Regions from separate parts of the Priestia sp. USM5 genome, predicted to be linked through region 1. Evidence: riboswitches for the same ligand, from Rfam matches in the RefSeq annotation. Region 1 holds a riboswitch; the other holds the start of a gene.
The links. Region 1 has a riboswitch for preQ1 ahead of queC (7-cyano-7-deazaguanine synthase QueC). Riboswitches for the same ligand answer to the same signal wherever they lie in the genome.
Positions count from the first base shown of each region.

Region 2: linked by a shared signal. The riboswitch ahead of ACWATA_RS21870 (QueT transporter family protein) and the one ahead of queC (7-cyano-7-deazaguanine synthase QueC) in region 1 are both predicted to bind preQ1.

Region 1 is NZ_JBSGKN010000001.1:3,339,510-3,343,937, forward strand. It holds gene queF (preQ(1) synthase) at 13-510, opposite strand; gene queE (7-carboxy-7-deazaguanine synthase QueE) at 609-1,340, opposite strand; gene queD (6-carboxytetrahydropterin synthase QueD) at 1,333-1,773, opposite strand; gene queC (7-cyano-7-deazaguanine synthase QueC) at 1,773-2,438, opposite strand; PreQ1 riboswitch class I at 2,669-2,712, opposite strand; gene ACWATA_RS17895 (GerAB/ArcD/ProY family transporter) at 2,785-3,906, opposite strand; gene ACWATA_RS17900 (hypothetical protein) at 3,929-4,165, opposite strand; gene ACWATA_RS17905 (Ger(x)C family spore germination protein) at 4,177-4,428, opposite strand, start outside.
Region 2 is NZ_JBSGKN010000001.1:4,154,444-4,158,871, reverse strand. It holds gene ACWATA_RS21890 (5-deoxy-glucuronate isomerase) at 1-36, shown strand, start outside; gene ACWATA_RS21885 (hypothetical protein) at 280-498, opposite strand; gene ACWATA_RS21880 (YitT family protein) at 848-1,714, opposite strand; gene ACWATA_RS21875 (Lrp/AsnC family transcriptional regulator) at 2,098-2,508, opposite strand; PreQ1 riboswitch class I at 2,704-2,748, shown strand; gene ACWATA_RS21870 (QueT transporter family protein) at 2,758-3,246, shown strand; gene ACWATA_RS21865 (hypothetical protein) at 3,682-4,131, shown strand; gene ACWATA_RS21860 (hypothetical protein) at 4,201-4,428, shown strand, end outside.

The DNA of each region.
Region 1 (4,428 bases):
TGTTTGTTCGAATTAACGATTATCAATTGTTTCTGGGTATAAATCATGATTCATCAGGCGATAATTAGCCATTTCTTCATACTTCGTACCAGGACGGCCATAGTTTGTATATGGATCAATTGAAATCCCGCCGCGTGGTGTGAATTTTCCCCATACTTCAATATATCTTGGATTCATCAGTTTAATTAAGTCATTCATAATAATATTCATACAGTCTTCATGGAAATCTCCATGGTTACGGAAGCTGAACAAATAAAGCTTTAACGACTTGCTTTCCACCATTTTTTCATCTGGAATGTAACTAATATAAATGGTTGCGAAATCCGGCTGACCCGTTTTTGGACATAAGCTCGTAAATTCCGGACAGTTAAATTTCACAAAATAATCACGATTTGGATGTTTGTTATCAAATGCTTCTAGAATCTCTGGTGAATATTCAAACAAATAGTTTGTTCCTTGATTTCCAAGGAGTGATACACCTTCTAATTCTTCATCTTTTCGACCGCTCATTTGCATTTCCTCTCTTTCTACGATTGTCATTCTAACAGCGTTTTTTTATTTTGTATATATCTGTTTTTATTTTTCTTTGTAAATTTTTTGCTATGCGCTTACACGCCTCGTTTATTTCCCCAAACAAGGGCGTGAACCTGCGGCAGAACTCTTACATCGTTCATGTTTTTAGCTGCCACTGCCTTGTCGATTAACCACTCATACTTTTTAAGCAATTCTTGTGTTAACGACGCATTATCGATTGTCGTTAAGTCCTCGTTGCCTACTTGAACAAAAAATGGAACCTCAGGATAACGTTCATGAACAGACGCTGCATACTCAAAGTCCTCATCATTAAATACAACGACTTTTATGCTTATGTGCGCCATGCGTTTTTCCTTTATTAATGTCTCTATAATATCGTCTAATACGGAGAAATTTGTTTTCATTAATGAACTTGGAGGCTTAGGAGAAATCGTTAAATCATCGATTTTTAGGAACCAATCCTGATAACGGCTTCCCTGTGTTTCAAGAGCTGCTTTTACCCCATGACTGTGCAAAAGCTCTACAAGTGAACCAATCGCCTTGATAAGCGCAGGGTTTCCTCCAGAAATGGTGACGTGATCAAAGCACTCTCCTCCAATTTCTTTAAGCTCCGTCCAAATTTGTTCTGCTGTTAGCTGACGAATATCGTTTTTAGCTGATCCATCCCATGTAAAAGCTGAATCACACCAGCTGCAGGAATAATCACAGCCTGCGGTACGAACAAACATCGTCTTACGTCCTACAACCATTCCTTCCCCTTGAATCGTTGGGCCGAATATTTCAAGTACTGGAATTGTATTAGCCACGTTTTTTCACCTTCTTTGGGCGGTAAACTACGTAACTTGTCGGCGTTTCCCGCACGAATACTTGTACGCAAGAAGGCTTATTTGGTAGTGTGTCTAGATATTCTTGAACCAACTCATAAATTTTACGAGCAACAACTTCAGTTGTAGGAAAATCATTTGGATTTTCTTCGTTAAAGATAGAATGATCGTTCAATAATGTATGATCAAATTGACCAGAAACAATTTTTTTCAATAGCGCAAAGTTTACTAAAAAGCCCGCTTCGTCTAATGTATCTCCGGCAACAGTTAAATTTACAAAATACGTATGTCCATGGACTTGACGGCATTTTCCTGCTTCTGTATGAGGAACAAAATGTGCCGCAGCAAACTGCATATCTTTGTTCAATTCATATTCATAGTCATGAAAGACTTGAGGATACATTTGTTGCAGCATTATTTTTCTCCTCCTTCTTTTGTTTGCAAGTATTGATCTAACCCGCGTTTTCGCAATTGACATGCGGGACATTCGCCGCACCCATCAGCAACAATACCGTTGTAGCACGTTAATGTTTTTTCACGCACATATTCAAGCGCTCCTAGCTCATCCGCTAACGCCCACGTTTCTGCTTTATCAATCCACATAAGCGGCGTATGAATCACAAACTCGAAGTCCATTGATAAATTAAGCGTGACGTTTAACGATTTCACAAATACGTCTCGACAGTCTGGATATCCCGAAAAATCAGTTTCACAAACGCCTGTTACGATATGACGGCCTCCGCTGTTTTTAGCCAGTACGGCAGCAAATGATAAAAATAACAGATTGCGGCCATCCACAAACGTTGTAGGCAACTCTCCTTCTTTTTGCTCAATTTCAATATCATCTCGCGTTAAGGCATTTGGTGCTAATTGATTTAAAAGTGACATATCTAGGACGGTATGCTTCACACCTAAATCAGCTGCGATAGCTTTTGCTACCTCTATCTCTTGACTATGACGCTGACCGTATTGGAAAGTAACCGTTTCTACTTCTTTAAAGTTTTTCAAAGCCCAAAATAGACATGTTGTACTATCTTGACCTCCGCTAAATACAACAATAGCTTTTTCATTTTTCATCATTATTGTTCGTCTCCTTTTTGATTGAAATCAAAAGAAGAAGAAACTTTATTGAACCGTTCGTTCCCTTTGTGACTAATTTTATAACACAAAAAAGAGACTGCTCTTTTCCAGCAATCTCCCTAAAAAGCAACTAAGATACACGTCCTCGCCAGCATACACGTCAAAAAGACGTGTTGATAGAAAAGCACGTGAAAGAAGACACGCTAAAACCGTGTCTTTTGTCATCAACGATGATCTTAGTTTTTTATAGAGGGAGTTTTCGAACCTCTCCCGTACATATACAAACGTGTACGGCGTTTCTTCTTGAATTGTCATCGTATACTATACCACATACGTATAAATAATGCTATGTTTGTTGGCTTCTATCACCTTTAGCTGCCTTATTTCTCTTTATATAAGAAAGCGCAATAAATAACAACGGAAAACAGACGCTTAGTACAAATAAATAAAACGGCCAGTAATATTTTTCAAAATAATTGAAGTATGCTGTATTTGGAATAATGTAATACGCCACGCCTGTAATGATTAGACCTAAAGGAAAGCTCAAAAAATTGCGCACCCGTAAATTACATAATTGAGCGATACTTAACTGAATAGCATAGAACACAATGACAACTTTAAAAAAGATAGATAACATCCAAATAATAGCTACTAATACTTCAACATGCTGTATCGTTGCACCTAACGAAATCATTTTTCCTAATAAATAAACTGGGTAGCTGTGCATTGATGCAATATTCGCGCCAAGAGCTAATATACAAGCCGCAACTGCAATCGTAATCGTCAAGCCCGATGCCACAGTGCCGATAACAATCATTCTTTTTACCTTTTTGCCATCTTTTATATGAGGCGTAATCATTAGCACAAAAATCAATTCCATAAACGGATTTCCTAAGAAATACGTGGTCCCTAACACTAAATCATCCATGCGGAATTCAAACAAAGGGTAAAGACGATCCAGTTTCATCTGAGGAATATTTAACGAAATTAACAATAAAAAAGGGACGACGATCCACGGTAAAAAGATTTCCGCGGTTCTCGCTATCACTTCAATGCCTAAATACCCTCCGTATATAACCGCTAAAATCACAAGAGCATGAATCCACGTAGGCAGCGTTTCAGGGACAATTTGCGTCGTCATAAATGTACTGATATCTCGAAGGGAAAACGTAGATTGAATGAACATAAAAAAAATGTAAATAAGAGACATACACGCTCCGGCGTAAGGACCTAGCGCTTTTTTAGCTATTTCAATGAACGTTTGCTGAGGGTAACGGTGCATCAGCCATAACAGCACCGCAACAATTAAAAGGGCAAAGCCAATAGCAAGCACACTACATACCCAGGCATTTTGTCTATTCGTTTCTAATAACGTAGCCGGAACTGCCAAAATAGCGCTTCCGATACAAAAAAAATAAATGAGAAAAAGAAGTTGTTTCGGAGTAATAAATTCTTTTATTTGCATCATACACCCCTTCTCTCCTACATGCTTACGTAAATAACAGATGATGAACGGTTTTAGTAAGAGGCTTAATGAGTTCCTCTAAAAAGTACAGAGGCGTAGGTACTTCTTTACGGAGTGTAATGGCTCCCCAAAAGAATAAACCCATACCTATAAGACAAAGATAGACAACGATTTCACGGTAATACTTTTCCTTTCGGAAGTTAATCATAATTTTTTTAGTCAAATAAGCAAGAAGTACGAGTAAGGCGATAAATCCCTCCATTTTCTTTCTCCTTAATGCTTCATTTGCTTCATATATGAGTTATTTAACGTGCCTAAGCGACGGATTTGAACTTTGGCATCTAAATCGACGGTTAAATCTTCTGCGTAAATTCTGTTCCAGTCTCTTTTCATTTTGTACCATCTCTTTACATCTTGTCTGTAAAACGTTTCTCCAAAACCGAAGATATCACTTTTATAATCTTTTTGAGCTTTTTCCACTGCGTCATTCATTTTTTCTTTTACGTCCGCTGCTGTTTTTCGTTC
Region 2 (4,428 bases), 810 kb from region 1:
TTAGAGCCGGATGCAAAAATTTGGCCTGAAAAATAAATAAAACTCTTTATACGAAATGGGTTTCAAATGTTGAAAAGCCTCGAATAAAAAAATAATTATGCGTAAAATAATAGTTTATTTTTGTAAAATATGTTTTTATATGTTAAAGTATAGCTTGTATTAATATTCAGGCGATGATATCGCTCTTTTTGGCAGATTCCTTTTTTAGGAGTCTCTTTTTTTTCTAAACAGAAGCAAGAGATCGTATGTCAATCAAAAAAAGGAGATAAGCGTAGCCGCTTATCTCCTTTTCTTTTTAGCATTATCTAACGCTAAGTTCTTTTTCACTACTTTTTCTAAAGCAACTTCCACGTGAACATTTTTTTCATCGATGTCATTCACAAGCACGACGGTTCCTTTTCGTCCCTTAATCTTTAAATCATCACCCGTAGAAGGAATGTTTTCCCTCAGCTGGCTTAATAGAAGCTTTCTGTTTTCAAAAAAGTGGACAGCCACCATTTTATCTCACCTAATTTCATATGATATGTGTGATACAAAGATGTGTATATGAAATCCTTCCTATACATTATGCCGCCAGGGGTGGTTTTAGAACACATTGAATAGACAATTGTTGCATCGATATATGAAATAAATAGGGTGGCATAGTTATAAATCTTCTATTCTTGGACATACTTATACTACTAATCTAAAAAGGGATGTGGATGAAAATGAAGGTGGCTATCGGATTAAGTGTATTTACGGTCGTTACAGGAGCAATTGCGTTAGGGTCAGTTTACTTTTTAGCAGGGATCTTTTCGTTTTTCTTAACGGTTTTTTCATAAAAAAATCCACCAAGAGGTGGATTTTTTTATTTAGCAGCGGCTTTTGTTTCATGAGGCGAATTGCCGATAAATCCAAATTTTCCGCCGACAACTTCTTTTACTTCGTGGATGACAATAAAAGAATTCGGGTCAATTTGCTGGATTTTCTTTTTAATTTTTAATAACTCGTTCTTTTTAATAACAACGTAGATAATGCGTTTATCTTTGTTGGCGTAGTAGCCATATCCATAAAAGATGGTAGCTGCATTTCCAAATTCACTGGTGATAACTTGCGCAATGTCTTTGTACTGATCAGACATAATCGTCATTGCTTTTTTGTTGTGGAAACCTTCGATAACAACATCGACGATTTTAGCACAAAGATAGACGAATATAAAAGTATAGAGGGTATTGTTGACGCCAATAGCAAAAACCGATGCTAAAATAATGACGCTGTCCATGTAGAACATGCTTTTCGAGATATTGTAGCCTTTTGTGTAGTTTAATAAATAAGCTAAAAGAGTTGTGCCGCCGGTAGATCCATCCGCGATAAAAATGAGTGCCAGTCCTGTTCCCATTAGTAAAGCCCCGAATACAATTCCTAAAATCATGTCGTGAACGTGAAAAGGAATATAGCTGACCAGACCTAAGAAAACGGACGTCATGACAGCTCCTAGAATCGTATAGAGAATCGTTTTTTTAGTTAGAAATTTATAAGCTAAGGCAATGAATACAAGGTTCACAAGAAATGTGCTGATACTTGTAGGGATATGAAATAAATAATATAAAACAAGAGCAATACCAACCGTACTTCCGTCACCTAATTTATTTGGAATGACAAAAAAATCAATGGATGCAGCAACTAAAAGCGCTCCGGCAATAATTAAAATGATGTCTTTATAGATTGTTTTCAATATGCAAACCTCCCTGATCATTAGGATATTTTTGCGTGGAATCTTGTTTTTACTAGTGTTTCACAAATGATAAAATAAAAAACGTCTTAGAAATTGTCTAGTTATAAAACTGATCAACTTCTAAGACGAAGAATTACGATACGTGTATAATGTCTTGAGTCTGCTTTTCTATGCTTCGATGTCACCGATTATATAAACCTCTGACCGCTATGTCAACGCTATGAGAGATGTTCAACTTTTCAAAAAATAGAAGGCGGTTTCCTACATGAAAAAAGAATCCTTTGCGACGGCGCAAAGGATTTTCAAATTTATTGGAATAGGGGGAATACGTTATTAGGATTACCATTTTCATAAATTAATATACCTTTATTTTTTAAAAAAATTTATTTGTTAATGACGATTGAAAGTTTGTAATTCACATGCTGATTTAGCTCTGTCAAAAAATCATTTAATTCTTCATTCGAATGAAATTTACATTCTAGTAAGTAGCAGCCATCGCCGCTGATTTTAAAGTTGTTGATGACGTACTTCTTCTGACTTTCTACAAATGTAAGGTAGGGGTGGTGATGAATGCTCTGCGTATAGATATTTAAAAATGCATGGACGGTGTAGCCAAGTTTTCGTTCATCAATGTTAATTGTATAGCCTTTGATAATGCCTTCATCTTCTAACTTTAATACTCTAGCAGAAGCGGCTTGTCCGGTTAAATGCACTTTTTCTCCTAATTCTTTCATCTTCATACGTCCATTTTTTGATAGCTCTTCTAGTATGCGCTTATCTGTATTATCTAACATCGCTACAAATCCTTTCGTATTTCAAATCAAAAGGGTTAACTACTTTATGTCACCTATGTATACGGATACGTCTTCTATTTTATACTAAAGAAAAGTAAGAAAAAAGAGCAGTCAATATGGAAGACATGAAAGCAGCAGTAGTTTGCAAACAGCTAGATTGACGAAAGCTTAAGCTTGCTGTATGATTCTTTGAGTGTTTACGTGGTTCGTAACCATCCCACGTTAAAAAACTAAGGAGAGAATAGTAAGATGAATATAAGAACACTTTGCGTCAACGGTCTTTTAGCAGCTATGTATATTGCTGTTAGCATGTTAATTCAGCCGTTTGGCTTCACCAATATCCAATTTCGTATATCAGAAATGTTCAATCATTTGATTGTATTTAATAAAAAGTACGTGTACGGCATTGTACTAGGGGTATTTCTGACGAATTTGTTTTTTTCACCAATGGTCGCTTATGATCTGGTGTTTGGGGTAGGACAATCTGTACTATCATTACTCATTACCATTTTTTCTATGCGCTACATTAAAAATATGTGGGCTCGTATGCTTATTAATACACTTGTGTTTACGTTTACGATGTTTATTATTGCGTTTGAACTGCACCTAGCATTTGATTTACCATTTTTCTTTACATGGTTAACAACAGCTGTTGGTGAGTTTGTGGTTATGCTTGTTGGAGCACCAATTATGGCGGCAATTAATAAACGTGTACAATTTAATAAGCTAGTTGGATAAAAAGATGCGGCTGTGATAAATCTCACAGCCGCATCTTTTTTTCTTTGTTATTCTATAAGTGTAGTGATAAACCCCTTATTATTGAAGAGCTTTTCACGCATGGACAAATTACCCATATCTAGCATGTAAAAAGAGCAGGTCGCTATTGCGTTCTGCTCTTTTTGCGTAACGCAATAGCGAGTATTCAATTAGATTATTTTGAAAGAAGAAGTGACAAATCTCACAGCGTGTTCTTTTTTCTTTTGTTACGATATACATATAGTTGGCAAACTCCTTATCGAAAAGTTTTTCGCACAACAACACATTACCTATGCGTAGCAATTAAAAAAGCAGACCGACAAGGTTTGCTTTTTTAATTGTGTATTTTTACCATTAAATAACTTTTTTGAGTTATAATTGTAAAATAATCTTTGTTACGAGAGAGGGGATTATTTTTTGAATAGAAAGTTAGGAATTCTTGTTTTATTAGTGTTAGCTATCTTATTTGCCGGGTGTTCAAAAGAAGAAGACAACGTTCCTTTAAGAGAACTAGAAAAAATCCATATTAACGTCATCAAAGAACAAAAGATGAAGCAAGGGATTTCGTATGAATTGGAATTCGTAAACAAGAGCGATTTGACCATCAAACAAAACGACGTATTTTTATCGTATCCACTAAAAATAAAAAACGGTTATTCTGAAAATAAATTTAAGGTGTTAGCAGAAGGCAATAAGTTAAATATTAAGCCAAAACAAAAGGTAAAGTTGACTGCATTTCTTCCTTATAAAGGAATTAATAAAGAAGCGTTAGCTATTGATGAGCCTGACGTAAAATGCATAGGATATTGGAATAAGATCGATGACTACCATCAATTTTCTTTTGGAGGATCTTTGAAGCGAGAATAATACATGGATTTGTTAAATGATGGAACTTATGAAGCGTGAAATCGTATATAAATCAAGGGAGAGATTTTATTGAAGAGATATGGACTATTTATCATTAGTTTCATCGTTTTCTTGGGTAGCTTTCAACTGCTATCAGGAATGATTCTTACGCTCTTATATGTTCCAGAAAGTTCGACTATGTGGAGCTCAATCGAAGGATTATCAAGTAAAGTAACGTTTGGCAGTTATTCTGGTAGCTTTGCTTTTATGATTCCCGCTGTAGCAGCTACAGCCGCTTTTTTTATCTCTAAAAAATGG